Regions from separate parts of the Paenibacillus haidiansis genome, predicted to be linked through region 3. Evidence: riboswitches for the same ligand, from Rfam matches in the RefSeq annotation. Region 3 holds a riboswitch; each other region holds the start of a gene.

What was found. A riboswitch is a leader RNA that binds a small molecule or an ion and turns the genes downstream of it on or off. The one in region 3 is predicted to bind cobalamin.
Positions count from the first base shown of each region.
Region 1: linked by a shared signal. The riboswitch ahead of V3851_RS14350 (ABC transporter substrate-binding protein) and the one ahead of V3851_RS16090 (energy-coupling factor ABC transporter permease) in region 3 are both predicted to bind cobalamin.
Region 2: linked by a shared signal. The riboswitch ahead of V3851_RS10565 (anaerobic ribonucleoside triphosphate reductase) and the one ahead of V3851_RS16090 (energy-coupling factor ABC transporter permease) in region 3 are both predicted to bind cobalamin.
Region 4: linked by a shared signal. The riboswitch ahead of nrdI (class Ib ribonucleoside-diphosphate reductase assembly flavoprotein NrdI) and the one ahead of V3851_RS16090 (energy-coupling factor ABC transporter permease) in region 3 are both predicted to bind cobalamin.

Region 1 covers NZ_JAZHPZ010000006.1:191,601-199,131, reverse strand. The annotation lists gene V3851_RS14365 (TIGR03915 family putative DNA repair protein) at 1-505, shown strand, start outside; gene V3851_RS14360 (TRM11 family SAM-dependent methyltransferase) at 753-1,628, shown strand; gene V3851_RS14355 (methyl-accepting chemotaxis protein) at 1,796-3,304, shown strand; cobalamin riboswitch at 3,417-3,623, shown strand; gene V3851_RS14350 (ABC transporter substrate-binding protein) at 3,848-4,864, shown strand; gene V3851_RS14345 (FecCD family ABC transporter permease) at 4,861-5,907, shown strand; gene V3851_RS14340 (ABC transporter ATP-binding protein) at 5,904-6,758, shown strand; gene cobT (nicotinate-nucleotide--dimethylbenzimidazole phosphoribosyltransferase) at 6,821-7,531, shown strand, end outside.
Region 2 covers NZ_JAZHPZ010000004.1:193,923-201,453, forward strand. The annotation lists gene V3851_RS10555 (cell division protein FtsQ) at 1-867, opposite strand, end outside; gene V3851_RS10560 (MurR/RpiR family transcriptional regulator) at 1,136-1,960, shown strand; cobalamin riboswitch at 2,100-2,339, shown strand; gene V3851_RS10565 (anaerobic ribonucleoside triphosphate reductase) at 2,569-4,509, shown strand; gene nrdG (anaerobic ribonucleoside-triphosphate reductase activating protein) at 4,506-5,024, shown strand; gene V3851_RS10575 (ribonucleoside-diphosphate reductase subunit alpha) at 5,230-7,531, shown strand, end outside.
Region 3 covers NZ_JAZHPZ010000007.1:223,894-231,424, reverse strand. The annotation lists gene V3851_RS16105 (flavodoxin domain-containing protein) at 1-499, shown strand, start outside; gene V3851_RS16100 (serine hydrolase domain-containing protein) at 511-1,473, opposite strand; gene V3851_RS16095 (polymer-forming cytoskeletal protein) at 1,739-2,275, shown strand; cobalamin riboswitch at 2,434-2,625, shown strand; gene V3851_RS16090 (energy-coupling factor ABC transporter permease) at 2,895-3,659, shown strand; gene V3851_RS16085 (energy-coupling factor ABC transporter substrate-binding protein) at 3,659-3,934, shown strand; gene cbiQ (cobalt ECF transporter T component CbiQ) at 3,939-4,727, shown strand; gene V3851_RS16075 (energy-coupling factor ABC transporter ATP-binding protein) at 4,778-5,647, shown strand; gene cobJ (precorrin-3B C(17)-methyltransferase) at 5,730-7,531, shown strand, end outside.
Region 4 covers NZ_JAZHPZ010000010.1:143,633-151,163, forward strand. The annotation lists gene V3851_RS18615 (toxic anion resistance protein) at 1-292, shown strand, start outside; gene V3851_RS18620 (pentapeptide repeat-containing protein) at 370-1,242, opposite strand; gene V3851_RS18625 (thymidine kinase) at 1,389-1,958, shown strand; cobalamin riboswitch at 2,118-2,322, shown strand; gene nrdI (class Ib ribonucleoside-diphosphate reductase assembly flavoprotein NrdI) at 2,439-2,810, shown strand; gene nrdE (class 1b ribonucleoside-diphosphate reductase subunit alpha) at 2,785-4,869, shown strand; gene nrdF (class 1b ribonucleoside-diphosphate reductase subunit beta) at 4,968-5,930, shown strand; gene V3851_RS18645 (WD40/YVTN/BNR-like repeat-containing protein) at 5,997-7,531, opposite strand, start outside.

The sequences.
Region 1 (7,531 bases), on a different contig from region 3:
GGAGTTGTTGATCTACCGCTTTCTGAGGCTGGGGTTCAAGCGTGGGGGCGCGGTCATGAATATGCTGACGGACGATACGGTCCACCGGCTCCGTAAAGCGGTGCAGCAATTAAATTCCGAAAGCCGCACTCTCATGGGCTTTCTGCGTTTTTCGGTCTACGGCGATGTACTGGTTGCCGAGATTGAACCGAAAAATCATGTGCTGCCGACGCTGGCCCCCCATTTTTGCGACCGTTACCGCAATGAGTCTTTTATGATCTATGATCGGACCCATGGACAAGCGCTGATGTACAGGCCGGATGCGACTCACGAACAAAAGGTGAGCATCGTGGACGTTGAGGAGCTGATATTGCCGGAAACCGGTGAACAAGAACAGGCCTACCGCCGTTTGTGGAAGCAGTTCTATCATACGGCGGCGATCCGGGAGCGCATTAATCCCCGGGCCCGGATGTCCCATATGCCCAAACGATACTGGGCTCATTTGACGGAGATGCAGCAAGATTAAGGCGGTAATGAAGGGGAATCCGAACCAAAGGCTATTTGTTTGCCGGAAATACGACTCATCTCCTCCCGCTTTGATACAATGGGTAAGACTGTTGAGATGTTTTTACTGTTCGGGAGGAAGCGATAAAGTGCGGGAAGATGGTAACAAACCAACTATGAATTTAAATGAAAATTTTTATCCCGGAAATAAACCGGATCGGTATATTTATCCCTTTGCCTGCCATGAGAATGAGCGGGAGCTGTGTGAGATGGAGCTTCGCGCTCTCTTTGGGCGGGAACCCGGTTCACTGGCTTATATCGAAAGTCCGTTAATGATCGAGCCGGACCGGAGCCCGTTTATTTCCATGCGGATGGACGTGCTGTTCTCATCGCCTACGCTGGAAGGTCTCGTTGCTCAAGCGGCCGGGTTAATGCTGGAAGGAAGCACTTTTAAGGTGCTGTATCTCAAAAATGGACTAAAGCGGAGTTACGAGGAGCAGCGTCAACTGGAACGGTTGGTGGGCGCGAACATTCGGGGAACCGCCGACATGCGCTGTCCCGATATGACGTTCGGGCTCCTCTCGCATGAACGGGGCTGGATGCTCGGCCTTTGCGTTCCGGCAGATCATGCCTGGCGGCAGCGCATACACAAGCCGCAAAATTATTCCACCGGCTTGCCCGTTGCCACCGCTCGCGCCCTCGTGAATATCGCCGTCCCCAACCCGAAGGGCATTAAGGCGATCGATCCCTGCTGCGGGATGGGCAATGTGATGATCGAAGCGCTGTCTATGGACATCGATATCGTCGGGATGGATTTAAATCCGCTGGCCGTGCGGGGAGCGCGAGCCAATTTGGCGCATTTTGGCTATGAGAACCCCGGTTTGGTGTCGATCGGAGATATGAACCGGGTGACGGGACACTTTGATGCGGCCATTCTCGACATGCCGTATAATTTATGCTCGGTGCTCCCGGGGGAAGAGAAGCGGGCAATGCTGGCGAGTCTGCGCAGGTTCAGCGAGACTTCCGTCATTGTTTCCACCGAAGCGCTAGAGAGCGATTTATTGGCCGAAGGTTTTCAAATTTTAGATTACGGACAAGCGGCAAAGGATTCTTTTGTCCGGAACATTTGGGTCTGCAGAAGTTAGAAATAAATAATGAATTTACCTCAATACATAACATAATGTGTAATGTATTGGTTGTTATCTGTGAGAAATTGCTGAATTTTGTTTTATTTTTGCAAATAAGCTCTTTTTAAGTCTCAAGTCCTATTCTATAATGTAAGGTAAACTTACATAAGAGGAGTGGGGGAAGAATGAATCAACTCCGCGGAATGGGAAAACATGATCGCATACTTACTATGAACGCAGCGCTTTCTTTAATCCTTCCTAAGTTGAAGAGGGAAGGCAAGCGAGCATCCGGCGCTTCGATGCGCTTGCTTCCGATCGATCCCGGTGCGGCGGGACGCAGCGAGAGCGACTGGATGGCGATGGTCAATGAATCGCTGGTCGCATCCGACAGACTGAAGGCCGCGGTCGGCGAGGTCAACGAGAGTATCGAACAGCTCCAGCGTTTGTCCGATATTTCCTCGGTTGAAGATATGAAGCTTAAATCCAGCAGCGAACGTTCGCTGGAGCAGGTGCAGGAAAGCCTGGCCGCCATGCAGGAGGTCGCCTCCTCCGCACTGCGAATTCAAGAGGCCGCGGACCAGCTCCATAACCGGAGCGGGAGGACGCTGGCCGAGGCGTCGCGGATCACGGAGGCGCTGGCCGCCGCGGACGGGACGATTCGCTCGCTGGCGGAATCCCAACAATCCATCATCGGTCCGATGAGCGATTTGGAGCACAACACCCGGCAGCTCGGAAATTTATATCGCGAGCTGGAAGGCATCTCCGGCGAAGTATCGCTGCTTGCCTTGAACGCTTCCATCGAGGCGGCCAGGCTGGGCGAGCAGGGCAAAGGCTTCGACGTCGTAGCCGGCCGGATGCGTCAACTCGCGCAGCAGAGCAGCAAGGCGATCGGCAGCTCGGCACCGCTGTTCCGGCAGATCATGAGCGAAGTGGAAAGGGTCAAGGAAACGCTGAATGACGGCAAAAAATCGGCGATGGACGGAATTGAGCTGCTTAAATCGATGGGCGGCGATATCCGTTACATTTCCGAGGAGGTCGCCGAGGTCAATGAGCTGGTCGGCGAGACGGGGCGCCGCAGCCGGGAGCAGTCGGAAATGACGCGGAATATGGAGCTCATGATGAGGGAAGTCCATGCGGCGCTGAGCCGCAGCATTGTCCATGTGGAAGGCGCCTTGTCCCGTATGGAATCGCAGCGGGTTCATATCTCCAAGCTGCAAACGGTGTCCGGCGGACTCCACAGGGCCCAGGCCGAACTGATTTCATCCCTGGATCATGTGCGGAGTAACGCGAATTCCGGGGATGAAGAAGCGAAGCGGGAGTCTGCGGCTCAAGAGCTGGGACTCGCCTATGCGCGAAAGCTGCGGGAGCAGGCGGAAAGCGAAGCGATCGTCGCGATGCGCGAGCCGGAACATCGCGAAGCTCTGGAGCAATTGCTCGCAAGCGAAGCCGGGCTGGAAGCGGCCTGGAGCAACCGGGCGGACGGTTCTTTCGTCGTCTCGATTCCGGAGGCGGGGCTGCTCAATGCCAAGGGCCGCGAGTGGTTTCGCAAGGCTGTAAACGGGGAGACGGTAGTCTCGGAAGTGTATGTCTCCGCCATCACGAAGCGTCGCTGCATCACCTTGTCCGTGCCGATCGTTAAAGACGGCGCCGTGGTCGGTGTGCTCGGGGCGGACTTGTCCCTGGAGCAGTACTAAGCGGGCAGGAGACGGAGATGGATATCTATTACTAGAATCCCGGCCGGTTATATTGTAAGATTTAAGCTTTTCCCCTATAATCCAATAGAGAAAGAAAAGCTCTGATTCAAGCGAATAGAAAGCACCCGTTGGTCCTGAAGCTTGCGGCAAGCAGCTTCGGGTTAAAAGGGAAGCCGGTGCGAATCCGGCACGGTCCCGCCACTGTATTCAGGGACGAAGCTAGAAGTTATGCCACTGTCATGCGCCACAGCATGATGGGAAGGCGGGCTTTCGTCGCCAACCTGATAGTCAGGAGACCTGCCCACGGGAAGTAATAGACGGTCCTTCGAGGAAAGGATAACGCTCTGCATAGATTCGGAAGCTGTGTTCCCGGTATGAAACTCTAGGCCGGTTTCCGTTATAACTTTGTAGACGTAACCCATCCGACACAGGATGGGTTTTTCTTTTGTTCCGATCTTCCCTTGTGGGGGAATTGACCGGAAGCGGGGGTTCGCTTCGGCTCAGGCATTTCTTTGAGAACTAGAAAGCGAAGGGGAGAGAGCAATGAAGAAATATACTAAGCTTTTGGGAATCTGGCTGCTGGCGCTGATGCTGTTTATCATGGCCGGCTGCGGCTCCAATAACGGAAATTCGTCCGCAAACACCGGCAATAACGTGACTCAGGCCGGACAGGAACAACAGCAAGCGGGTAATGCCGCCGACCCGGAGCAAGGGGAACTGCGCACTGCATATCCGCTTACGGTAAAGGACGCTTTCGGCACGGAGTTCACTTTCGAATCCGCACCGCAGCGGATTGTCTCGCTGGCGCCGTCGGAGACGGAAGGGCTGTTCGCTCTGGGGCTGGATGAACAAGTTGTCGGGGTCTCCGATAACGACGATTATCCGGAAACGGTCAAAGACAAGCCGCGCATGGGCGGATTCCAGGTCAATGTGGAGGCGGTCGTTGCGGCCCAGCCGGACCTTGTGCTCGCGGGCAATCTGGTCGGCGAAGAGACGGTAAAAAGCCTGACCGATCTCGGTCTCAAAGTGTACCGTTCCAATTCCAAAACAGTGGAACAGGTGATGGAGAATATCCGGGCGGTCGGCGAAATCACCGATCACCAGCAGGAAGCGCTCCAGGTTACCGAGCAAATGAAGGCCGAGCTCGCGCAAGTGACCGACGCCGTGAAAAATTTATCCGACGATCAAAAGAAAAAAGTATACATCGAGTTTTCGCCGGGCTGGACGGTCGGTAAAGGCGAGTTCATGGACGAGATGATCACCTTGGCCGGCGGCGTGAACGTGGCCTCCGATATTACGGGCTGGAGCGAAATCAATGAAGAGAATATCATCCAGGCGAATCCCGACGTCATCTTGTACGCCAAGAGCGTCATCGACGAGAACAACCGGACGCTGGCGGAAATTATCAAAGGCCGCGGCGGCTGGGACCAAATTACGGCGGTCAAGGAAGACCGGATCATTGCGCTCGACGACAATTTGCTCAGCCGTCCGGGCCCGCGCGTGACCCAAGGGCTGATTGAAGTGGCGAAAGCGATCTATCCGGAACTGATGCAGCCATGAGAACCAAATTGGCGGGGTACGGAACGGTCGGCCTAGGCCTGCTAATTTTGACGCTGCTGATTTGCATCGGGGTCGGTTCCGTTCCTCTGCCGATCGGCGAGATCACCGCCATTTTGCTGCACCGGATCCCCGGGCTCGGAGAATGGATACAACCTTATTGGCCGAGCTCGTCCGAGCAAATCGTCATGCAGGTTCGCCTGCCCCGGGTGCTGCTCGGCCTGCTCGTCGGCGCTTCGCTCGCGGTCGCGGGCGCCGCATTTCAAGGGGTGCTGCGCAATCCGCTGGCCGACCCGTTCACCCTGGGGGTATCCTCGGGTTCGGCGGTGGGCGCGGCCGTGCTGATCTTTTTCGGCTGGCAGTTTTCTCTTGCAGGGGTGTTCACTCTGCCGATGGTCGCTTTTCTTACAGGTGCGGCCACATTGTGGGTCGTGATGCGGCTAGCCAGGGAGAACGGCAAAATTCCGATCGAAAGCCTGATTTTGTCGGGCGTCGTGATGCAGTCCTTCCTCGGATCGATCGTCTCCTTTCTCACAACGATGTCGAAAAGAACGGTGAACGAAATATTATATTGGACAATGGGAAGTCTCAGTCTCCGCGGATGGTCGTATACGGCCATCCTGCTTCCATATCTGGCCCTGGGTGGATTGTTTCTGTGGGGCCGGGCGCGTTCGCTGAACCTGCTCGCCTTGGGTGAGCGCGAGGCGGCGCATTCCGGGCTCAATGTGGAATGGACCAAGCTGATTGTTTTACTCGTGGCTACGCTGATGACGGCGGCCGCGGTGTCCGTGTCCGGAGTGATCGGGTTTGTCGGCCTTGTTGTCCCCCACATCATCCGGCTGATTACGGGGCCGGATTACCGGCTTATTATTCCGCTTTCCGCAATTGGCGGCGGTATTTTTATGATGTGGAGCGACCTTGCGGCCCGCTCGCTGCTCGCTCCGACGGAAATTCCGCTCGGGGTGGTTACGGCGTTCGTCGGCGCGCCGTTTTTTGCCTACTTGTTATATAGAAAGAAAAAATCGAGGGAGAGGGAAATGCGATGATCGAGGTGAAGGATGCCGCCAAATCGTACGGCCGCCTGCAGGCGCTGCGCGGGATCAACTGGAAGGTCGAACCCGGCGAGTTCTGGGGCATCATCGGCCCGAACGGCAGCGGGAAAAGCACGCTGCTTAGCCTCATTTCCGGAATCGAAGCCCCCGATTCCGGAGAGATCGCGCTTTCCGGACGTCCTCTCGTCTCGTACGGGCGCAAGGAATTATCGCGGAAGCTGGCCGTGCTACAGCAGGACGGGTTGCCGCAGGTTGATTTTACCGTCCGGGAAATTATCGAGATGGGCCGCTTCCCGTTTCAGGATTGGCTTGGCAGAGAAACCGGCGATAGCGCGGAGAAGCTGATGCAAGAGATTATGGACAGGCTGGAGCTTGACGGTTTGGCGGACCGTCCGCTCGCCAGTCTCAGTGGCGGACAGCGGCAGCGCGCCGCCCTAGGGAAAGTAATGGCTCAGCAGCCGGAGATCGTCCTGCTGGATGAGCCGACGACCTACCTCGATATCCGCTACCAGATGCAATTTATGGAGCTGGTCGCGGGCTGGCAGCGGGACGAAGGCTTAACGGTGATCGCCGTCATGCACGATCTGAATCTCGCTTCGCTGTACTGCGACCATCTGCTGGTTCTACACGGGGGAGAAGTGGCCGGACTCGGCACCCCAGCCGAAATTCTGCTGCCGGAAACCGTGGAGGCGGTATTCGATGTCAAATCCTATAGCGTTGTCCATCCCGACACAGGGGGGCCGCAGATTCTGCTGCAAAAGACAATAGGGACCGGCATGGACCGAACGCTAGCTCCGAATACTCCGGGTACCGTTTTAGAAAAGATATCGGGAATGGTAGAATGAGAGTTATACAACCGGGGTAAACGTGATTGATAGTTTATTTTAAGAGAGGAGAATTCGAAAAAATGAGCCGATCGATTATGGACATCGCCGCACAGGTGCAAGGGCCGGACAAGACCGCCTCCAAAGCGGCGGCAGCCTATCTGGACAGCCTGACCAAGCCGCCGGGAAGCTTGGGCAAGCTGGAAACGCTGGCGGTGAAGCTGGCGGGGATTACCGGCGAGATTAAACCGTCCTTCCCGGGACGGGGCGTCGTCGTCATGGCCGCGGATCACGGCGTATGCGAAGAAGGGATCAGCGCGTTTCCGGCGGAGGTTACGCCGCAAATGGTGCACAATTTTCTCTCCGGCGGCGCGGCGGTCAATGTTCTTTCGCGCCAGGCGGGCGCGGAAGTCATGTGCGTCGATGTGGGCGTGAACGCCGAGCTTCGTCATCCCGGCCTGATCTCGCGGAAGGTCCGCTACGGCACGGCCAATATGGCCAAAGGTCCCGCCATGAGCCGGGAAGAAGCCGAGGCGGCCATTCTGGCGGGGATCGAGGTTGTGGAGGAAGCGGTCGCCCGGGGGATCAAATGCTTTGTCACCGGCGAGATGGGTATCGGAAACACGACGGCCAGCGCCGCGATCATGAGCGCTTTGACCGGCATTTCGTCACTGGAAACCGTAGGCCGGGGAACCGGCATCAACGACGAGCGGCTCCGCCAAAAGGTGCTGATCGTGGAACGGGCGCTGGAAACGAACCGCCCGGACGCCTCGGACGCGGTGGATGTGCTCGCC
Region 2 (7,531 bases), on a different contig from region 3:
CCCGTCCATCTGCCGAGTGACGCGCTTGCCTTTACGAATGAGCAGCAAAATCGTAATCAAAGCAACGATCGCCGCTGCGCCGATACTGACCCAGATAAACCATCCCCCAATGCTTTCCAGGAAATCGGCGTCCCAATCGATCAGCGCCATATCGGATTCCGCCAGGAATTCCGCAACCGCCGCGAATACCGCGAGCAGCACAGAGACAAGGATCAGACGCGGGGCCAGAATTTCACCCAGTGAATATTTCACCCCATTATCTCGCGGTTTCATCCCGAGCAATGGCTCGATTTTGCCGTACAGCCGGGGTACTAGATACAGCGTAGGCAAGAGCGCGAACAAAATGCCGGAGAACAATACGTCATTCAGGAAGGAGACCCCCTCCACGACTACGACGCTCTGCGCCAATCCCGGTACGGCCTCAAACTCCTCCACCCCGATCCAGACCTTCGCGATATCGACCGCGCTGCTGATAAATTGGTGGATCGCCACACCGGTGATCGCCGCGATTCCCACCTGCGTGCGGTTTCTCGGATCATTGACCAGGCTCCCGGCAATAAACATGGCCAGCGAGAAGCCGATGAATTTCTCCAATTCGCCAAGCCCGCCAAACTGTCCGAGCATAATCTCGCCGAAAATGACCTCGCCCAGCGCCGCGCCGACCGCGGCATAGAACGGATGAAACAGGATGCACAGCGTCAGCGGAATGAAGGCGAAATATTCCACCGAGAATTCCACCGGACCGAGCCGCACCGAAGGAATGAGCTCCGTAATCATGTTGGACAAGCCGTAGAGCGACATGGACAGAATAAACACCATCATCTTTTGCGATTGGGTCAGCACGTATCTTTTGCCTAATCGAACCATTGCTTTTTCCTCCCTAATAAAGGTTGTTCAAACAGTGTGGCTTTAAGATACTCCCAATATAAAACCGAATTATTAACTCCAACGCTTATACACGTAAATCTTATGTAAAAATATTTACATAAACTAATTCAATGAAAATAAATACGTCATTCTTGTTTGCAGCAGCCCTTCCCTCTCGTCCGCTCTCCCTTTTGCCGGGTCCAACCCCGTATGTTAATCTATTGCTATCAACCTACCTGACTAGGAAAGCGAGGCCTTCTTCGTGAAAATGGACTGGAACACGGAATCACTGTCTCCGGGTCAATTGAAAATTGCCGACTATATTCAGAAAAATGCGCAGGCCGTCCTGTTCTCCACCGAACAGGAAATCGCCGATGCGCTGGACTTAAGCATCGCTTCGGTGTCGCGGTTTTGGCGCTCGGTCGGCTTCAAAAATATCAAAGAGTTCAAAGCCCGGCTCCGCGAACAGCTGGATGTCACCCCGGCCGCCAAAATGAAAAATATTATGGATAAAGCGGATGCGAGCCCGCTTCCCCAACAGTTTCTCGCCACAAGCATCAGGCAGCTGGAGGAGACGATGAGCCACTACTCCGCGGAATCATTTGAAGCCGCGGTGACCGCGCTGATCTCCGCCAAGCGGATCTACGTGTACGGTCCCGGGCCGTCGGCCGGCCTCGCGGAGCTGATGCGTTACCGGCTCGGCCGGTTCGGCCTGTCCATTCACCGCTTGGAACGCGGCGGCAGCGAACTGTTTGAGGACCTCCTCCACCTGGCGAAGGGCGATCTTGTCGTGTTATTCGGGTTCGTCAGGCTGCTGCCGGAAGCGAAGGTGATTACTCAGCACGCCAAGGAATCGGGTTACCGCACCTTGCTCATCACGGACCGTCTGGTATCCGATTTCGCGGACCAAAGCGATATCACCCTGTTTGCCAGCCGGGGGGAAGCCTGGGAGTTCCATTCCATGATCGCCCCGACATTTATGGTGGAGAACCTGATTGTCGCGGTCGGCATGAGAAACCAGGAGGAGCACTTGCTTAAATTGAATGAATTGAATCAATTGCGGAAGAAATATGCCCACGAGCTTCCGAGATAAAACGGCAAAAAAATTTTTGTCCCCCGCTCCCCGCGCCATGGTTGCTTTCAATGTTTTTTCAATCCGTTTCACCCGGTTTTTCCGTTTACGGGTCATTTACAAACACAATATATTGGGTTAATATCTTAACAGGACAACAAAATATAGTGAAAATGGGTGGTTCGGTGGTCCTATTCCACCGAAGCTTAAAAGGGAAGTGCGGTGCAAGTCCGCTGCGGTCCCGCCACTGTAACCGGAAGAGTCGGGGACAAGCCGTAGTTGCTCTGCCCCCAGCGAATTTGCCGGCATGGATGTCACTGCAGGTACAAATACTCCCTGCGGGAAGGCGCCGGTCAAATATTTCGGAAGCCAGGAGACCTGCCCGTTTGAAAGACACCGCACATGAACCTGCGAGGTACGGGGAGGTGTCCGATTGCAGCTTATACATAGCTTTACTTTGACTTACGGAGATTCGGCAATCCGGCTATTTTCAAAAAGCGCACCCGGGCATTTTCGACCTTGTCGGTTTGGAAATGCTTTTTTGTATGGATTTATTGCCTAGTTATCGGGGAGGAGAACTTATAATGGCGATCATGAATCGATTGGATACGGACGTAATCCGGACGCAAATGCTCGACGAGGTCATCCGTTTGGGCGAGGAAATCGTCGAAAGCACGAATATGGAGGTATTGCGCGAGAATGCCAACCTGAACGGGGAAAGCTTCTCCGGCAAAATGAGCAAATTCGGCAGCGAATACGCCAAATGGTACGCGAATCACTTCGTGATGCCGCCGCGGCTGGTGCAGGCGATCAAGGACAATGTCGTGTATGTGCATGACCTGGACCAATACGCGATCGGAACGACGAACTGCATTTTCATCCCGTTCGAAAAATTGCTGCGCGAAGGCTTCAACACCGGCAACGGCAGCGTCCGGCCGCCGAATTCGATCATGACCGCGATGGCGCTGGTCGCGATTATTTTTCAATCCCAGCAAAACTCCCAGTACGGAGGCGTGTCTGCCAACAAGCTGGACTTCGACCTCGCCCCTTATGTGACGAAATCGTTCGCCAAATACTTCCGCAAAGGGCTGGAGTATTTTGAAGAAGGCGATGGCGAGGGGGATTTCGGCGGCGAAATCAACATGAGCCGCGCGGATTTGCAGGCCGAATATCCGAAAGCTTTCAAATATGCGTTAAAAGAAACCGAGAGCGAAACGCTGCAGGCGGCGGAAAGCCTCATACATAACCTCAACACGATGTCCAGCCGGGCCGGGGGGCAGATTCCGTTCACCAGCATCAACTACGGCACCTGCACCTCGCCGGAGGGCCGGCTTGTGATCGAATCGCTGCTGACGGCGACGATGCGGGGGCTGGGCAGCGGAGAAACGCCGATTTTCCCGATTCAGATATTCAAATGCAAACAAGGCGTGAATCAAAAAGAAGGCGAGCCCAACTATCATCTGTTCCTGAAAGCGGCGGAATGCTCGGCCAAACGGCTGTACCCGAATTTCGCCAACCTGGATGCGCCGCTGAACCTGATGTATTACGATCCGGCCGACCCGGATACGGAATTCGCGACGATGGGCTGCCGCACCCGGGTACTCAGCGACCGGTTCGGACGCAATCACCTGTCCGGGAAGGGCAACCTTTCCTTTAATACGCTGAATCTCGTCAAGCTCGGCCTGGAGCACGGCATCGCGCTCGGACGCCGGAAGGAAGCCGATGAGTACGGCTTCTACCGCGAGCTGACCCATTACATGGACATCGCGCTGGAAGGCCTGCTGCACCGCTATGAAATTCAGGCTTCCCAGAAAGCCAAGGCATCGGATTTCATGATGCGTGAAGGCGTATGGGAAGGCGGCGAGCAGCTTGGTCCGGAAGAGCCGGTCCGCGAGCTGCTCAAGCACGGTACCCTGTCCATCGGGTTCATCGGGCTGGCGGAATGCATGAAGGCGATGTACGGCAAGCATCATGCGGAGGACGAGCTGGTTTACAATAAAGCTTACGAGCTGATCGCCTATATGCGCGACTATTGCGACAGACAGAGCGAGATCCACAACTTGAACATCACGCTGTTCGCCACGCCGGCCGAAGGGCTGTCCGGCAAATTCACCAAGCGCGACCGCGCCGCCTACGGCGAGGTGCCCGGGGTCGTGGACCGCGAATATTATACGAACTCGTTCCATGTTCCGGTATATTTCAACCTGAGCGCCGCGAAAAAGATCCGGCTGGAAGCTCCCTTCCACGGCTTATGCAACGCGGGGGCCATCTCTTATATCGAACTCAACGGCAACGCCCGCAGCAATCCGGCGGCATTCCTGCAAATCGTGCAATACGCGCTCTCGCAGCAGGTCAGCTATTTCAGCATCAATCACCCGATCGACCGCTGCTCCGCCTGCGGCTTCGAGGGTATCATCGGCGCGACCTGCCCGTCCTGCGGCAGCCATGAGAACGATGTCCATATCCGCCGTCTGCGCCGCGTCACCGGCTATTTGACCGGGGACTTCCAAACGCGCTTCAACGCCGCGAAGCAGGCGGAAGTCCGCGACCGGGTCAAGCATGAATCATGAATATTTGCGGCTATTACCCGGAGTCGATCAATGAGGGCGAAGGGCTGCGCGCCGCCATCTTCATCAGCGGCTGCCGCCATTACTGCAAGGGCTGCTTCAGCGCGGCCACCTGGAATTTTAATTACGGCGAGCCGTTTACGCCGGAGCGGGAACGGGAAATCATTCATGACATTAAAAATAACCCGCTTTTAAACGGGGTCAGTATCCTGGGCGGGGATCCTTTTTTCTCCGCCGCCGAGGTTGGCGGCTTCATCGACCGCCTGCGCCGGGAAGCCGGGCCGGTGCCAATCTGGATATACAGCGGCTATACCTATGAGGAATTGGCGGCGTGGCCGGACTCGCCCGAATACCGCCTGCTGGAACGCTGCCAGGTTCTGGTTGACGGGCGCTTCGTCGAGGAGCTGCGCGACCCTTCCCTGCTCTATCGGGGCAGCTCCAACCAGCGGCTGATCGATATTGAGCGCAGCCTCGCCCAGGGCGGGCCGGCGCTGTGGGAGCCAACTTACTCTTTCTAGCTTGCCGCGTTTCTAGTATAATTGTTAATCTGTGATACTTTTCATAGTTTAATATAAATGAACCATAGGTTACATGGCAGGGTCATGGCGCGTTTTTCTGCGCCCCTTTTTTTAAAGTAATATTACAAATTTAAGAATTGAATATTTTAGATTTTGCCCGGCGGGAAGCCGGATCAGCCCAAGACAAGAAAGCGAGGATTTTATTATGCCACTCATCGTCACGAAACCGAATAACCGTCAACTCGCGTTCGACAACGAGCGCCTCGGCGTTTATGCCGACCGCATCCTGGACGGATTACATAATGTGGATAAGGAGCGTCTGCTTCGCGGTGTCACCTCCAAGCTGAGACGAGACGAAGTAACCGGCGAGGAAATCAGCAGCGCCTTTACGATGTCGGCCCTGGAGCTGGTTTCCAGGGAAGAACCGGAATGGAAGTTTGCGGCGGCCCGCGCCCTGCTGACCACACTTTATAAGAAAGCGGCCGTCAATCGCCGTTATAAAGCTTACGCGGAAGAGCCCTACGGTTCGTTCCATCATCTGATCGTCGATCTGTGCAAAGCCGGGATTTACCGGGAAGAGCTGCTGGAATGCTACACGAAGGAGCAGATTGAGGAGCTGGGCCGGACGATCGATCCTTCGCGCGATCTGTTGTTCGACTATATCGGACTGCTCACACTGACCGAACGGTATCTGGCTACTGACTTTGAAGGCCGGACGATGGAATTGCCGCAGGAACGTTATATGGTCATCGCCATGTATCTCATGCACCGCGAGCCTGCGGAGACGCGGCTTGAACTCGTCAAGGAAGCTTACTGGGCGATGAGTAATATCTATATGACGGCAGCGACTCCAACCATGTCGAATGCGGGTAAAAAGGTCGCCGGCCAGCTCTCCAGCTGCTTTATCGATACGGTCGACGACTCGCTGGAGGGAATCTTCGACTCCAACACCGACGTGGCCCGTTTAAGCAAAATGGGCGGCGGCATCGGCGTCTACCTCGGCAAGGTTCGCGCCCGCGGCTCCGACATTCGCGGCCACAAGAACACCAGCTCCGGCGTTATCCCGTGGATTCGCCAGCTCAACAATACGGCCGTCAGCGTCGATCAGCTCGGCACGCGCAAGGGCGCGATCGCCGTTTACCTGGATGTCTTCCATAAAGACATCCTCGCCTTCCTCGACCTTAAGCTGAACAACGGCGATGAGCGGATGCGCGCGCATGATATTTTCCACGGCGTCTGCCTTCCCGACCTGTTCATGGAGGCGGTCGAAGCCCGCGGGGAATGGAATCTGTTCTGCCCGCACGAAGTGAAGAAAACGATGGGCTGGAAAGACGAAAACGGCCGCGCGCTCGGGCTTGAAGATTTCTATGATGAAGAATTCGGCAAAGGCTCGTTCCGCGAAAAATATGAGGAAGCGGTCAACCACCCTACCCTGTCCCGCATTACGATGCCGGCGATCGATATCATGAAACGGATCATGAAATCGCAATTGGAGACGGGAACGCCGTACATGTTCTACCGCGACACCGTCAACCGCGCCAACCCGAACCGGGCGCACGGCATGATTTTCTCGTCCAACCTGTGTACGGAAATTATGCAAAACCAGTCGCCTACCGTCGTCGAGCAAGAAGAACTGGTGACCAAAGACGGGCAAACGCGTATCGTCGTGTCCAAAATTCCCGGCGATTTCGTCGTCTGCAATCTGAACTCGATCCATCTCGCCCGGGCCGTGCCGGCCGGCGTGCTTGAACGGCTGGTGCCGATCCAGACGCGCATGCTCGACAATGTCATCGACATCAACAATATCGAAGTGCTGCAGGCGCAGTACACGAACAGCCAATACCGGGCCATCGGCCTTGGCACGTTCGGCCTGCACCATCTGCTCGCGCTTGAGGGTATCCGCTGGGAGTCGGATGAAGCGGTCGCTTACAATGACGCGCTGTACGAGAAGATCAACTACCTGCTGGTGAAATCCAGCATGGAGCTGGCCATAGAGAAAGGCCGCTATCCGAAATTCGCCGGCTCAGATTGGGAGAACGGCAACTACTTCACCTATCGCGGATATACGGACGGCTCCCGCGAGGGCAAATACGTGACAACGGAACAATGGCGCGAGCTGGCCGAACAGGTCCGTGAGAACGGCGTCCGCAACGCCTGGATGTTCGCGATCGCGCCGAACGGCTCGACTTCGATTATCGCCGGCTCCACGGCCAGTATCGATCCGCTCTACGACCTGCTCTCCTACGAGGAGAAGACGACGTACAAAATCGCCAACCCGGCACCGGATTTGTCCGAGAAGACGATCTGGTATTACAAGACGGCGTTCCTGATCGATCAGCATACATCGATCAATATGGCCGCCGCCCGCCAGCGCCATGTGGACCAGGCGCAAAGCTTCAACCTGTACGTGCGCCCGGACATCAAGGCGAGCGAATTCCTGGAGCTGCATCTGCACGCCTGGAAAGCGGGCCTGAAATCGACATACTACGTGCGCAGCCGCGCCCTGA
Region 3 (7,531 bases):
ATTTACCGAAAGGTATGCGAATTGGATTAAAGAAGAGTTGAATTGCGACATTGCCGAATTAAAAACGATATCCAGAGAAACCCTGGCTAGATACGAAACCGTTATTTACGGCGGGGGGATCTATGCCGGCAAGATTAACGGGCTGGCTAAATTCAAAAACTTGCTTCAACGTCCGCATCGACAGGGACAAAAGATAATTGTGTATGCCACCGGGGCCGCGCCGGCGGAGGCAAAGGGTACAGTGGAGAACGTCATCAAGAACAATATTTCGGAACAGGACAGAGGGGCGATTCCTGTGTTCTATTTTCAAAGCGGCCTGAATTATGAAAGAATGGGCCTCGTAAGCAAATTTATGATGAAGATTCTGCCGCATATCCTGAAAAGGAAAAAGGATAAAACCCCTGAAGACGAGGCCATGGTCGAAGCGATTAAGCAATCTTTCGATAGCACGGACAAGAAATATATCCAACCGCTGCTCGATCATGTGCGCACGGCGTGACCCGTGAATCATTATGATTCCTGCATCTGCCGAGCCAGCACGGGAGCGATGAATTGGCGGAACACATCGCCGGGAAACTGCCGTTTTTTGCGTTTGTCGTCGGTCAGAACGACGACCGTCTCTAGCGAGGGTACCACGTAAATATACTGGCCGCCGAACCCCCGCGCATAAAAATAATCGAATAAGGGTGCGGCAGTGCCGGGAGGACCGTCTGAATCCGGATAGGTATCCGTCCACCAATGCCAGCCGTAACGGCCGCGGCGGGGCGGTTCCGACGAGATGGCGGGTTCTACCGATTCCGCAATCCGTTCACGGGAAATCAGCCGGTTGTTGTTCCATTCTCCCTGCTGCAAATAAAGCTGCCCGAACTTTAGCATATCCTCGGGCCGAAGCCTTAGACCGAAGCCGCCCGTATGGATTCCCTGGGGGTCGCGCTCCCACTCGTACGATTCGATGCCAAGCGGGCCGAACAGATGAAGCTCGGCATACCGCGCCACCGTCATACCTGCGGCTTGTGCCAAAATGGCGGACAGCATTTGGGAGATGCCGGAGTTATATTCCATCATGGTTCCCGGAGGGTCCGCCAAAGGCTGTTCAAGCACGAAGTTGATCCAATGGGGCGACCGGGTCATCTTGGGAAAAGAGTTCTGGCCGCCGAACTCCGTCCAGTTAAAGCCCGCCGACATCGTCAACAAATGCCGCAGCGTAATTTCCCGTTTGCGGGAATCCGGGTCCGCGGCAAGCTGCGGGAAAAACTCCGCGGCCGGCGTGTCCGGCCCCGGCAGCAGTCCTTGATCCATCGCGATAGCGATCAGCGCGGACAGGACGCTTTTGGTACAGGAGTTGATTTTGGCGATTTCATGCGGCGTTCGATCATCTCTATATTGTTCAAATATCGGCTTGCCTTGGCGGCTGATTAGGCAACTTCTTAAATCCAGCTGTTTCAACGCCTGAATCAATGATGTCAAATTCATGGGAATAATCCTTTGCCTTTCTTATGCTATTTCGGGTAAAGCCGCCGAGCGGGCGGTGGCTATGCAACCCTATTTTTCACTTGATATCTTTTTATTAAACCATAAAATTGGCCAACCGGCATTTCCAGGAAATTAACGGATATTTTACTTGCAAAAGTAAGTGAAAAAAATAACATTTATAGTGAAATTAATCACATGATTATGATAAGATTTTATATATAATCATTTTTGCATCATAAATATTATTATTTGGGGGAGATCTACTGTGAAAATTTTCAAAGGTTTGCTGGCAGCGGGGGTTGCGGTTGCATTGCTATCCGGCTGCGGCGCAAAGAATGAAGATACTTCGGCAAACGCGGGCAACCAAGCAGCCGATGCGGTAACGACGGCTTCGCTCGTCAACGAAGCGGACGCATTCGTGAATGGGGTCAGTGAACAAGGAACTTGGATCGTAGCGATTTTGAATGATGTGACGGTCGATAAAGACGTGATCGTTGCCGGCGAATTCCATGATAAAGACGCTGCGGACGGAGACATTTACCGTAAAATCGCCCTTTACGCGCAAGATGAAGATCACAATATCACGGCCAACTACACGCTGACCGTACCGAAATTGACGGTGCAAAGCGAAAACCTGAGAATTCAAGGCGGAACGGTTAAAGGCGACGTTTATGTCGAAGCCAACGGATTTAATCTTCATGAGTCGGCAACCGTGGACGGCAACATCTACTATGCAAGCGAAGATGTGAAGGCTACGGCGGTTATCGACGGTAAAGTGACCGGGACTCAAGAAGTAAAATAAAACGGAATATACTTATTATAGTTTTATCCCAAACAAGCACTACAAAAGCCTGCAGATCAGTCCCATTCTGGGAATCCATCGGCAGGCTTTTTGATTAAATGCCGGCGCCTCCACTTTTATCACAGACATCGCTAGCCGAATCTCACTATAATTAACTGGACAAATTTAACAAACAGGGTGCCCTTGTTTCAGGCAAGGGATAACAGGGAATCGGGTGCAAATCCCGAGCGGTCCCGCCACTGTAAGGAAGAGCCGAACTTCAGATTGTCACTCGGATTTTATATCCGGGGAAGACGAAGGAACGCGTTTGTATTCCGAGCCAGGAGACCTACCTTGTTTGTTCGCACCATGACCCTACGCGGATAGGAGCGGTGTACGAATTGGTTGCATAGAAGAGAAGACAAGCGGTATTGCGGATGGCTCATTGACGTGATTTTTCCCATGAATGCCATTCCGGCAGAACATCCGCCTCTGTTGTACTTCTGTTCAAGATCGGCGGCCAGCGGTCTTCCGCAGCAGGTCCGACTCTTGCACAACTGATGACGTACAAAGCACTCCCACCCTGCAGGGTGGGAGTTTTTAGTTTGTGACTGTACGAATAATAAGTGGAGGAACAAGAATGAAAAAGCGGAGATTTTGGAGCATGACGGCCCTGATCGCCGGATTTACCGTTTATTTACTGCTCAATGAACCGGGAACGGCGCTGGCGATGCACATTATGGAAGGCTTTCTGCCGGTTGGCTGGGCCGTTTTCTGGTGGGCGGCGTTTCTGCCTTTTTTTGTGCTCGGGGTGGTGAAGCTGCAAAAATTGACCCAGGACAATCCCGAGGTGAAGCTGCTGCTCGGGCTTTCCGGAGCGTTCACCTTCGTCTTGTCCGCGCTCAAAATGCCTTCCGTTACCGGAAGCAGCTCTCATCCTACGGGGACGGGCCTCGGAGCGGTCATGCTAGGGCCGCTGCCGATGAGCGTAATCGGCTCGATCGTCCTGTTGTTTCAGGCGCTGCTGCTGGCCCACGGAGGAATCACCACACTGGGAGCGAACGCCTTCTCGATGGCGGTGGCGGGTCCTTTTGCCGGGTATGCCGTCTACAGACTGATGATGAGATTCACCGAACGCGAAAAGCTGGCGGTGTTTCTGGCGGCGACCTGCGCCGATCTGATGACCTATGTGGTTACTTCCGTCCAGCTTGCGGCCGCTTTCCCCGCGGCGAACGGCGGATTTGCCGCTTCCCTGCTGAAATTCGGCGGCATTTTTGCCGTAACCCAGATTCCGCTGGCGATCAGTGAGGGATTGCTGACCGTACTGCTCTGGAATTGGTTGAAATCGTACATTCCGAACGACCTATCGCGGCTAAAAGGTCAAACGAAAGAAGGAGGCCTGTAATGAGCAATAAGTGGAAGAATGCGTTGATGCTGCTGGCGGTAGTTCTGCTCGTGGTCCTGCCGCTGCTGCTGGTCGACGGGGAATTCGGCGGGGCTGACGATGCGGCGGAGGGGGTCATTACGGAGGTTGCCCCCGATTATGAGCCTTGGTTCAAGCCGATTACCGAGCTGCCCGGGGAAACGGAAAGCATGCTGTTTGCGCTGCAGGCGGCGCTTGGGGCCGGAGTGATCGGTTATTCGGTCGGGCTGCTGAAAGGCAGACAGCAACGGCGGTAGTCCCATGCTCAGAAGAATTGACGCTTTGTCCTACAGCAATGCGCTGCGCCATTTGTCGCCCCTGTGGAAAAGCTTATTCGCCGTGGTGATGTTCATCCTTTCTTATTCCCTGCATCCTGTTTTACAGGTCATTATTTTCTTTTGGATGATGCTGTGGTGCATCCATTTTGCCAAAATTCCTGCCCGTACCTACGGATCGCTTCTCTGTACGGCGCTGTTGTTCTTTGTTCTCAGCCTTCCAGCAGTGCTCGTGGAGTTGGGACGGCCGGAGGCCTCCGACGCGGTACTTGCTCTCAAGCTGCCGGCTTCGGAGCAAAGCCTGTACGTTATGGCGGCGGGAATTCGGCGGGCAGGGAAGCTGCTGGCCCGGGTAATAGCCTGTTTGTCCTGCTTTTTCTTCCTGATATTAACGACTCCGTTCGGCGAGCTGCTGCAGGTGCTCCGGAAGCTGCGGCTGCCGGAAATCGTACTGGAGCTGATGCTGATTATGTACCGATTCTTATTTCTATTGAGCGATACGGTGCACGGAATGCTTCTCGCCGGTCGTCTGAGGGGCGGAAAGCGAGGATTTTGGGCCAGGATGAGGGAGATGGCGGGGATGGGCAGCGCTCTATTTGCAAACACCATGCGACGTTATGACGGGCTTTCCAAAGGGCTGCTTACCCGGGGATATACGGGACAGATTGTCTTGCCTCCATATGAACCCCGGACTGTACCGGGAAAAATCGCCGCGTCGGCATACATCGGCATCGCTTTGATGCTGCTTGCCGAGCTGTGGATTAGGTTGGTATAGGCATCATCAACGGACAAATGGACCGACAAGAGAAGGAGAACAAGATGAACATGGCTGACAGCTTGACTTTTGAAGGAGTAGTATTCCGCTATCCCGATACGGCGGAGCCCGCGCTGCGGGAATTGACCGTTTCCATCCCCGGGGGATGCAAGACAGCGGTGATTGGCCATAACGGTTCCGGCAAGTCCACATTCTTTCTCCATGCCGTCGGCATTCTCCGTCCGCAGCAGGGCAGGGTGCTGCAGGCGGGAATCCCCGTATCTTATGCCAAGAAAGATCTGGCGGCTCTGCGCCGCAACGTCGGTCTCGTGCTCCAGGATCCCGAGCAGCAGTTGATCTTGAACACACCGGGGGAGGATATTTCATTCGGGCTGCGCGGGATGGGGATGAATGAAGCGGCAATTAAGACGCGCTGCCTTGAGATGCTGGACTTGCTGAAGCTGGAAGAACTGAAGGACAAGCCCATTCATCAGCTCAGTTTGGGACAAAAGAAACGCACGGCGCTCGCAGGGGTGCTGGCGATGAAGCCGGAGCTCCTTTTGCTTGACGAGCCGACTTCCTATCTGGACCCACTTTCGGAAGCTCAATTGCTTGCGGGACTGGAGAGCGTTCATAAGCAAGGGACAACGATCGTGATGGCGACACACGACATGAATCTGGCCTACAGCTGGGCGGATTGGGTTATCGTGCTGGATCATGGGGCTTGCCTGGCGGCGGGAACGCCGGAAGCGGTATTCAGCGGGCGGGGTGGCTTGCGGGCCCTTGGTCTCGAACTGCCGCTGATTGCGGATTTGTGGTACAGCCTGCCCGCGCGGTATACCGAAGGCCGCTCCGTTCCCCGGAGCGCCGAGGCATTCAAGACCATGCTGAACCAATTGCTGGTTGAACGCACGGAAATTCCTGAGTATGGGATGAAATAGAACAATTTTAAATGCGCGGGAACGTATCGAGCGTTATCGCACGTTACTAATTAACGCTACACGCTGAAGTGGAGGAAACGGAATGAAGCAACAAGGGAAGTTGTCGATTATCGGCTTTGGTCCCGGCAGTCTGGAGCATATCACAGGCCGGGCATTGTCCGCTCTCGGAGAGAGTGAGGCCGTAATCGGCTATAACACATACGTGGAGCTGATCAAGCCCTTGCTTACGCATCAGGAGATCGTCGGGACGGGCATGACGGAAGAGGTCGGCCGGGCCCAGGAAGCGGTCCGCCGGGCGGAGTCGGGGCAGAGCGTCGCCGTCATATCCAGCGGAGACGCAGGCGTGTACGGCATGGCCGGTCTGGTGTATGAGGTTCTGATCGAGCGGGGGTGGAACCGGGAAGAAGGCGTACAGGTTGAGGTGATCCCAGGCATATCGGCGGTTCAGTCCTGTTCCTCGCTGCTGGGTGCCCCGATTATGCATGATGCCTGCACAATCAGCTTAAGCGATCATCTCACGCCGTGGGATAGCATTGTGGCGCGCGTTGAGGCCGCTGCGGCGGCGGATTTTGTGATTGCCTTCTACAACCCGCGCAGCGGCAGACGCACGCGGCAAATCGAGGAAGCCCGCAACATACTGCTCCGCTACCGCGATCCTTCCACACCGGTAGGCATCGTCAAGAGCGCTTATCGAGATCGGCAGCAAACGATCGTAACCACGCTTCGGGACATGCTTGAACATGAAATCGGCATGCTCTCCACGGTCGTGGTCGGCAACTCAGCCACCACTGTATACCAAGGACTGATGGTGACCCCCCGGGGATATGAACGGAAATACAATCTGAGCAAAGCTATTCAGACTTTGAAGCCGCATGAACGGCTGCGGACGACGGCGGAGCCCTGGTCGCTTGCGGCCGCTGCAGCGCGCGGAGATATCCTGGCCGCAACCGGTCTTACAGACAATTCGTCTGAGCGAAACTCCCCGCGCACAGTCCTGCTTGTGGGACACGGCAGCCGGGTCGAGGAGGGTAATGATCAACTGCGGGAGTTAGCGGATAGACTTGCCGCACGCAAACCTGAGCTGCATATCGAAACTTGCTTTATCGAGCTGGCCTCCCCGTCGATCGCCGAAGGAATCGACAACTGTATCAGGGGAGGCGCCAAAGCGGTTTATATCGTACCGGTGATTTTGTTTGCGGCGGGGCATTCCAAGCTGGACATTCCGATGGTGATAGACCGGGCCAAACAGAAATATCCCGATGCGGAATTCGTCTATGGGCGACCCATAAGTGCGCAGAAAAGGGCGGTAGATATTTTGCTGGATCGGATCAAGGAAGCCGTTCCGGCAATCGGAACGGAGGCGTCTCAACTGGATGGGACGACGGAAGTGCGCTCTTCGGAAGTGCGGGACCGGGATACGGCCGTGCTCTTGATGGGTCGCGGCAGCAACGACTCCGACGCCAATAGCGAGCTCTGCAAGCTTTCTCGTTTGCTCTGGGAAAGAACGTCTTATCTAAGCGTGGAAAGCTGCTTCATAGCCGTGGCCAAGCCTTCGCTACAGGAGGGGCTCAAGCGCTGCTTAACGCTGGGGGCCCGCAAAATCATTGTGCTCCCGTTTCTGCTGTTTACTGGTGTGCTGATGAAGCAATGCGAAGAAGAGGTCCGGCGCTTCGCCGCCGATCATCCGCAGATCGAAGTGGAGATCGGCGGCTATATCGGTACGCACCCCCTCCTGACGGACATGCTGGCCGAACGGATCGATGAGACGTTGGCAGGTCAAGCCTCTGCCAATTGCGATACCTGCCAATATCGCCAAGAGGCGGCATATCATCACCATCACCACCATCACCACGATGTGGTGGAAGGGGAATTCCACGGTCGGCA
Region 4 (7,531 bases), on a different contig from region 3:
GAAAAAAATCGAGCTGCTGAACCAAACGACGGACAATCTGATCGCCAGCACCTCGAAAATGCTGAAGGATCAGGGCGCGGCGATTCAGAAGCAATCGCTGGAAACGAGCATCTCCGTCGATACGCTGAAACAGGCTTTCAGCGACGTGCTGGAGGCTTTCGATTCGATCAGCACCTACAAGCGGGAGGCGCTCCCGAAAATGCGCGAAACGATCAGCCAGTTCCGGGAATTGGCCGATACCGGCGAAAAGCAGATCGAACGTCTGGAGAAAGGCCAGAAATTAGGGTTGTAGCTTTGACAGGGCGAAAACGGAATAACGCCGAAGGCAAAACGAAAAATCCTGCATTCCACTGCAGGATTTTTTCGCGTTCATCCGGCCCAATGCGGCGGACGGACGAGCGACGGCGGCAGCTTCGTGGCGGCATCTCCCCTCGCCGCGTTAAGCTGCGTTTGGGTCAGGAAAAGGCTGCCGGTCAGATCGGCCCCGCGAATATCCGCATCCCGGAAGTCCGCCCCGATCAGGTCGGCGAATCTGAGATCGGCGTCCCGGAGATCGGCGGCAATGAGGTAAGCGCCCCTTAAATTGGCGTACCGGAGGTCCGCCCCCTTCAATTTGGCGCCGATGAGATCGGCTCCCCGCCCCACTTTACGCTTCGGCGGTTTCTGCGGGCTTCCATATCGGCGGCGGGCGTCTTCGCGCACCAGCTCGCTCGCTTGGCGAAGCAGATCGCTCACCTTGGCCCGGTGCCCCGCCGCATCCAGCGCGATAAGCTCGTCCGGTCCTAAACCAGTGAATCGCTCCGTTTCGTCCAGAGCCCGGCGGATCTCATCACGGAGAGTATCGGCGGCCGGCAGGGCCAAAACTTCGTATAGGTACCAAAGCAGCTCATGAAGCTGCCACATAACCGGAAACACCGCGAACATCTCCGCGGCGGTCCCGGGAGCTTGGCGCCAGTCTATTCCGCGATAGGTGATTTGCGAGACTTTCTGTCCGGCACCGAAGCAATCATACACCGTACAGCCGCGGTATCCGCGGTCCCGCAGCGAATCATGCGTACCGCAGCGGAAATCCTCCCGCAGATGCGGACAAGGCTGGCCGGCCGGTTTGTCGGCGGCAAAATCCGCCGAAGCGGCGAACGGCAGCGCCACACAGCATAAGCCGAAGCAGTTCCCGCAATCCGCCTGAAGGCCGGCCCGCCCGGGGGCGGGCGAAGACGGCGTATTTTCGTGATTCCGTGCCATTACCCCAACTTCCTTTCATGATGCACCTTAAATTTAATTATCTATATATTATCTTAAATCCCTATAGCATTTTATGATAGAATGATTTTGTTTGACCAGTAGTCAACGAAAATTTACAGAAATGAATAAAGAGAGGAACATTACAATTGGCACAGTTGTTTTACAAGTACGGAGCAATGAACAGCGGTAAGTCGATTGAAATTTTGAAGGTCGCCCACAATTACGAAGAACAAAACAAGCCTGTTCTTATTTTTACTTCCGCCGTGGACGACCGCGATGAAGTAGGCTTCGTCTCTTCACGGATCGGTTTGCGCAGAGAAGCGATTCCGATTTACGACGATACGGATATTTACGAAATCGTACGAAGTCATAAACCGAAGCTGTATTGCGTGCTGATCGACGAATGTCAATTTCTTAGTGAAAGCAGCATCCGGCAGCTTGTTCGGATCGTCGATGAGCTCGATATCCCGGTGATGGCGTTCGGGCTGAAGAACGATTTTCAAAATCAGCTGTTCGAGGGCAGCCGCCAATTGCTCATATACGCGGACAAAATCGAAGAAATGAAAACAATCTGCTGGTTTTGCGCCCGCAAGGCCACGATGAACCTGCGGATGGAGAACGGCAAACCGGTATATACCGGAGAGCAGATCCAAATCGGCGGCAATGAATCCTACTATCCGGTATGCCGCAAATGCCATGCCAACCCGCCGCTGTAAAATATCCCTACTATCGCAAGTGAGAATTAGCCCCGGACCAGCCCGAATGGTCCGGGGCTTCTTTAGAATCAAACTTTGTTTTGCTCTATTTCTAAATGATATTTATTAAAAACATCTTGACATAACACTATATATTGGGATATATTCGCAATACGCCAACTACATATTGTGGAGACAGGTACTTTGTTGATCAACAAGGTTTAATAGGGAAGTGCGGTGCGAAACCGACGCGGTCCCGCCACTGTAACAGAGGAGTGCTCTCTGAATGAACCACTGAATCGCCCCTTGGATAGACCGGCATTCGGGAAGGTAGAGAGGATGTTGAGACTGGAGCCAGGAGACCTGCCTGTTTCTTAGACACGGGAGCTTCCTACGGGAAATAGGACAGTGTTTTACATCAGGTTATTTTAAGCTGAGGTATTTTGCCTGCCCGTTCTTTCGGGGGTAAAATATCTTTTTTTATTGAAGGATGTGAAAATGATGGTTATCGCCTACGATTCAAAAACCGGCAATGTCAGACGGTTTATTCAAAAGCTGGATGCCGAATGCGTTCAGATTGACGAGGATATGAGTCTGGATACGCCTTTCGTGTTGGTCACCTATACGACGGGCTTCGGCCAGGTTCCGGAGAAGGTGCAGAAATTTCTGGCCAGGAACCACAAACAGCTGCAGGCCGTGGCCGCTTCCGGCAACCGCAATTGGGGGCAATGCTTCGCCATGAGCGCCGACAAGATCGCCTCCCAGTATGAAGTGCCTGTGCTGTACAAATTTGAACTCAGCGGCACTCCGTTAGATGTTACCAACTTTCAAGAAAGGATGAGTTCACTTGAAGCATATCGAGCTAAACAATGAAATTATGTCCCGGAGAGAAGACGGCTTCTTCGATCTGGAAAAGGACCTGCAAGCCGTACAGGCGTTTGAGGAAGAGGTAAAACTGCAAATGATGGCTTTCTCCAGCGTAGAGGAGCGGATTACTTATTTGGTAGAGCATAACTATTACTATGATGTGCTCGCCGAATACACGATGGAGCAGGTAAAGTCCATCACTGCGCTAATTGCCTCCATCCCGTTCGAATTCAAATCTTACATGGCCGTTTCCAAATTTTATCGGGACTACGCCCTGAAAACAAACGACAAAAAACTGTATCTGGAGACATATCAGGACCGGATCGCGATTGTCTCCCTGTTCCTAGGCCAAGGGAACTTTGAAAAGGCCAAGGAATACGCCGTTGCGCTGATCGAGCAGCGCTACCAGCCCGCAACGCCGACCTTTCTCAATGCCGGGAAAGCCCGGCGCGGTGAAATGGTCTCCTGCTACCTGCTTGAGCTTGACGACTCGCTGAACAGCATCAACTACAATATTTCGACCTCGATGCAGCTGTCCAAGCTGGGCGGCGGTATCGCGCTGAACCTGAGCAAGCTGCGCGCCCGCAACGAAGAAATCAAGGGCATCGCGAACGCCTCCAGCGGCATCATGCCGGTGGCCAAAATTCTCGAGGATACGTTCTCTTATGTGAACCAATTGGGCCAGCGCAAAGGCGCGGGGGCTGTGTATATCAACATTTTCCACTGGGATGCCAACGAGCTGCTCGACAGCAAGAAGATCAACGCCGACGAGAAGTCCCGCCTGCAGTCGCTGTCCATCGGACTGATCTGCCCGGATAAATTCTTTGAGCTCGCCGAGCGGAACGAGGATCTGTATGCATTTGCCCCGTATTCCGTCTATAAGGCGTACGGGCAGCATCTCGACGATATGGATATCGATGCGATGTATGAGGAACTGCTCGCCAACCCTGCCGTGATCAAAAAGAAAGTGATGAGCGCACGCGATATGCTGACGAAGATTGCGATCATCCAGCTGGAGAGCGGCTATCCCTATATCATCTACCGCTCGAACGCCAGCCGCCAGCATGCCTTGAACGCGATCGGCAGCATCAAAATGTCCAATCTGTGTACGGAAATCTTCCAGCTGCAGGAAACCTCCACGATCCACGATTATGATCAAGCGGACGAAATCCGCCGCGACATCAGCTGCAACCTCGGCTCGCTGAACATCGTGAATGTGATGGAGCACCGCAAGCTTCGCGAGTCCGTATACACGGGCATGGATATGCTAACCGCGGTGTCCGACATGATGAGCATCGAGAACGCGCCGGGCGTGCGCAAAGCCAACTCGGAGCTGCACTCCGTCGGCCTCGGCGTGATGAATCTGCACGGCTATCTAGCGAAGAACGGCATCCCGTACGAGAGCGAAGAAGCGAAAGATTTCGCCGGAACATTTTTCATGATGATGAACTTCTACAGCTTGGAGAGATCGATGAATATCGCCAAGGAGCGCGGCGTGACATTCCAAGGCTTTGAAGCTTCCGACTATGCGAACGGCGCATACTTCCTCCCGTATCTTGAGACCGACTTCGCCCCGAAGACGGCAAAGGTACAAAAGCTGTTTGAAGGCATGGAAATTCCGGGTCCGAAGCAATGGGCGGCGCTAAAAGAGCAGGTCGCCGAACATGGGCTGTATCATGCCTATCGGCTGGCCTGCGCGCCGACGGCCTCGATTTCTTATATCCAAAATGCGACGTCATCCGTGATGCCGATCGTGGATCAGATCGAGACCCGGACGTACGGCAACTCGACAACCTACTACCCGGTCCCTTATTTGTCCAGGGAGAACGTGCTGTTGTATAAATCCGCCTATAACATGGATATGTTCAAGCTGATCGATCTGATCTCGGTCATCCAGCCGCATGTCGATCAAGGGATTTCGACCGTATTGTTCGTCAACAGCGACGTGTCGACCCGTGAACTGGCCAGATACTACATCTATGCCAACAAGAAAGGCCTGAAGAGCCTCTATTATACCCGTACCAGAAAAGTCGGCATCGAGGAGTGCATCGCCTGCGCGATCTAATGCCAAGGTAAAGCCAGGAACATGAGGCCGATGAATCGGATAGACAGTGTCGTGGACAAACGCTGCCCACGCCCGACCAGCAAAGGAGGAACCCTGCAATGCGCGCAGTAAACTGGAACAAACCCGAAGACGATTACTCCAAAATGTTTTGGAATCAAAATATACAGCAGTTCTGGACGGAGGAGGAATTCCCCGTCTCTACCGATAAGAATGTTTGGGATATGCTGAGTGAGCAGGAGAAGGACATCTACAAGAAGGTGCTCGGCGGACTTACCCTGCTCGATACGAAGCAAGGCGGCGAAGGCATGCCGCTGATTCTGCTGCATACTACCAATTTACAGGCCAAATCGGTATTGGCGTTTATGGGCGCGATGGAGGAAATTCACGCCAAATCCTACAGCCATATTTTCACAACGCTATGCACCGGAACCGAGATCGACGAGCTGTTCGCCTGGGTGGACGCGCACCCGCTGCTGACCCGCAAGGCCGAGCTGATTACGGGCTGTTACAAAAAGCTCTTCAAGCCCCAAGCGACCGGCAAGGAATTGTACCTGGCGATGACCGCCAGTGTGTTCCTGGAATCGTTCTTGTTTTACAGCGGCTTCTTCTACCCGCTCTATCTTGCCGGACAAGGGAAAATGACCGCCAGCGGCGAGATCATCAACATGATCCTGCGCGACGAGAGCATCCACGGCGTATTCGTAGGACTGCTGGCCCAGGAGGTGCGGGCGTCGCTCGGCGCTGAAGAACTGGCGGAAGCGGAGGCGGAAATGGATGAGTTGTTCCGTCAGCTGGCCGAGATCGAGCGCCAGTACACGGAGGAGATTTACACGCCGCTGGGGCTGCAGGATGAAGTGCTCAGCTTCGTGCACTACAACGCCAACAAAGCGCTGATGAATCTGGGATTGGAGCCGTACTTCCCGGACGAAAAGATCAATCCGATCGTCGAGAACGGACTTAAGACGGATTCGAAAAATCATGACTTTTTCAGCCTGAAGGGCAACTCTTACCATCGTGCGATGCACGTGGATCAACTTACGGATGACGATTTCGTGTTTTAAACGGCATAACAAATGATTAGCCCCGGACCAGAACGACTGGCCCGGGGCTAGTTTTTGTGCACGCGATTAATTTTGCGGTGTATAAGTCAAATAAGTCCCTTTGTTTCCTACGGCGATATACTGCTTGCCGTCCCAGATCAGATCATGCAAATATTCGGAGGTTCCCGATTGGACTTTGGTCCAAACTTTGCCGTCCGGGGATCTTAGAATCAATCCGCCGGCCCCGACAGCCATGAACTCGTTGTTCCCGTAAATGATCGTACTGAGCGTGTCTTCTTTTTTGGAGTTATTGTCGAGATGTCGCAAGTAATACTTTTCATACTCCGACCAAACGGGATATTCCGCCTTCACCCATTTTCCGTCCGCCATGTAATACAGCATGATCGTTCCGCTGCTGTCGGAATACTCGTATTTCACGGTATGATCGTTGCCGCTGACAATAATCGGTTCATTGTCTACGAGCTGCGGATTCGTAGGACTGATGTCCTTCCAGCCGCTCGCGGGATCATACTTGTATATTTCGCCTGCCCGCGTTCTGCCGATAAAGTTGCTGCCGTCCCACTTCACTTCGATCGGATGATCCAGGCCGTACATAAGTTGGGACAAAGCAACCCCCTCGACCAGAGAAGCTCGATTCACCGAGAAATAGTAAACCCGACCGAGCGATTTAAAGCCCCAGTCCTCTTCCTCGGCCCCGAAAGCATAATCCTCGCCATTATAGCTTGCGCTGAGAACGGAATAATTTTTTAAGAGATTGAATGGTTTCTTCCATTGAACCGCATCGCCGGAAGCCAAGAACGTCCCGTTCGATCCGTATAAATAATAAGTTCCCGACTCGAAGCCGATTCCGTAGAAATCGGAGCCGATGGGCGATACGCCCCCTTCAACCGGATGCTTTTCAAAGCTCTTCATATCCGGCGAGGTGTAGATTCCGCCGAACGCGCCGACGGAAATAAACTGGCGTCCGTCCCAGATCGTCTTAAACAACCGGGCGCGATCCGTGTTAATGTCGCCGAGAGAAAATGCCCCGGGATCCTCGATCGGTTCCATACTAAAGCTCGGCTCTTCATTGAACATATTTATCGCATTCCACGTTTTCGCATCGGTGGAGGTCAGGAAATAGCCGCCATCGGCATTGATAATGTACCGGTCATAGACATAGTCGATCGAGTTCGGCCCCCCGGATTCGCTCCATTCCAACAAATCTTTCGACTTGGCGGCGTCCGCGTTCAGCAGGGAATCGGTAACAATTACGGCATTTCTGGAGCGGGCGGATTCGACGCGGTCGTAGGCAATCACCAACCCGCCCGGACCAAAGGCCACATCCGTATATTCGGCATCGCTATAATCCGTCCAATTCACTAGATTTCTGCTGGTCAGCGCTTTGTATTCGGAAAAAATATAATACACGCCATTTATGTATTTAATTTTCGAGGAGTTGTATATGCTGGAGGCAGCCTGGGTCGTTTTCCAAGTAACTCCGTCCAGGGAGGTCGATACAAACGCATAACCCGACGGATTATAAACTTTATTGGCCGACTCCGGGTAATATGGATCCGGCTTAAAAACATACAATTCCATCTGGGTGAGTAAAACGAATT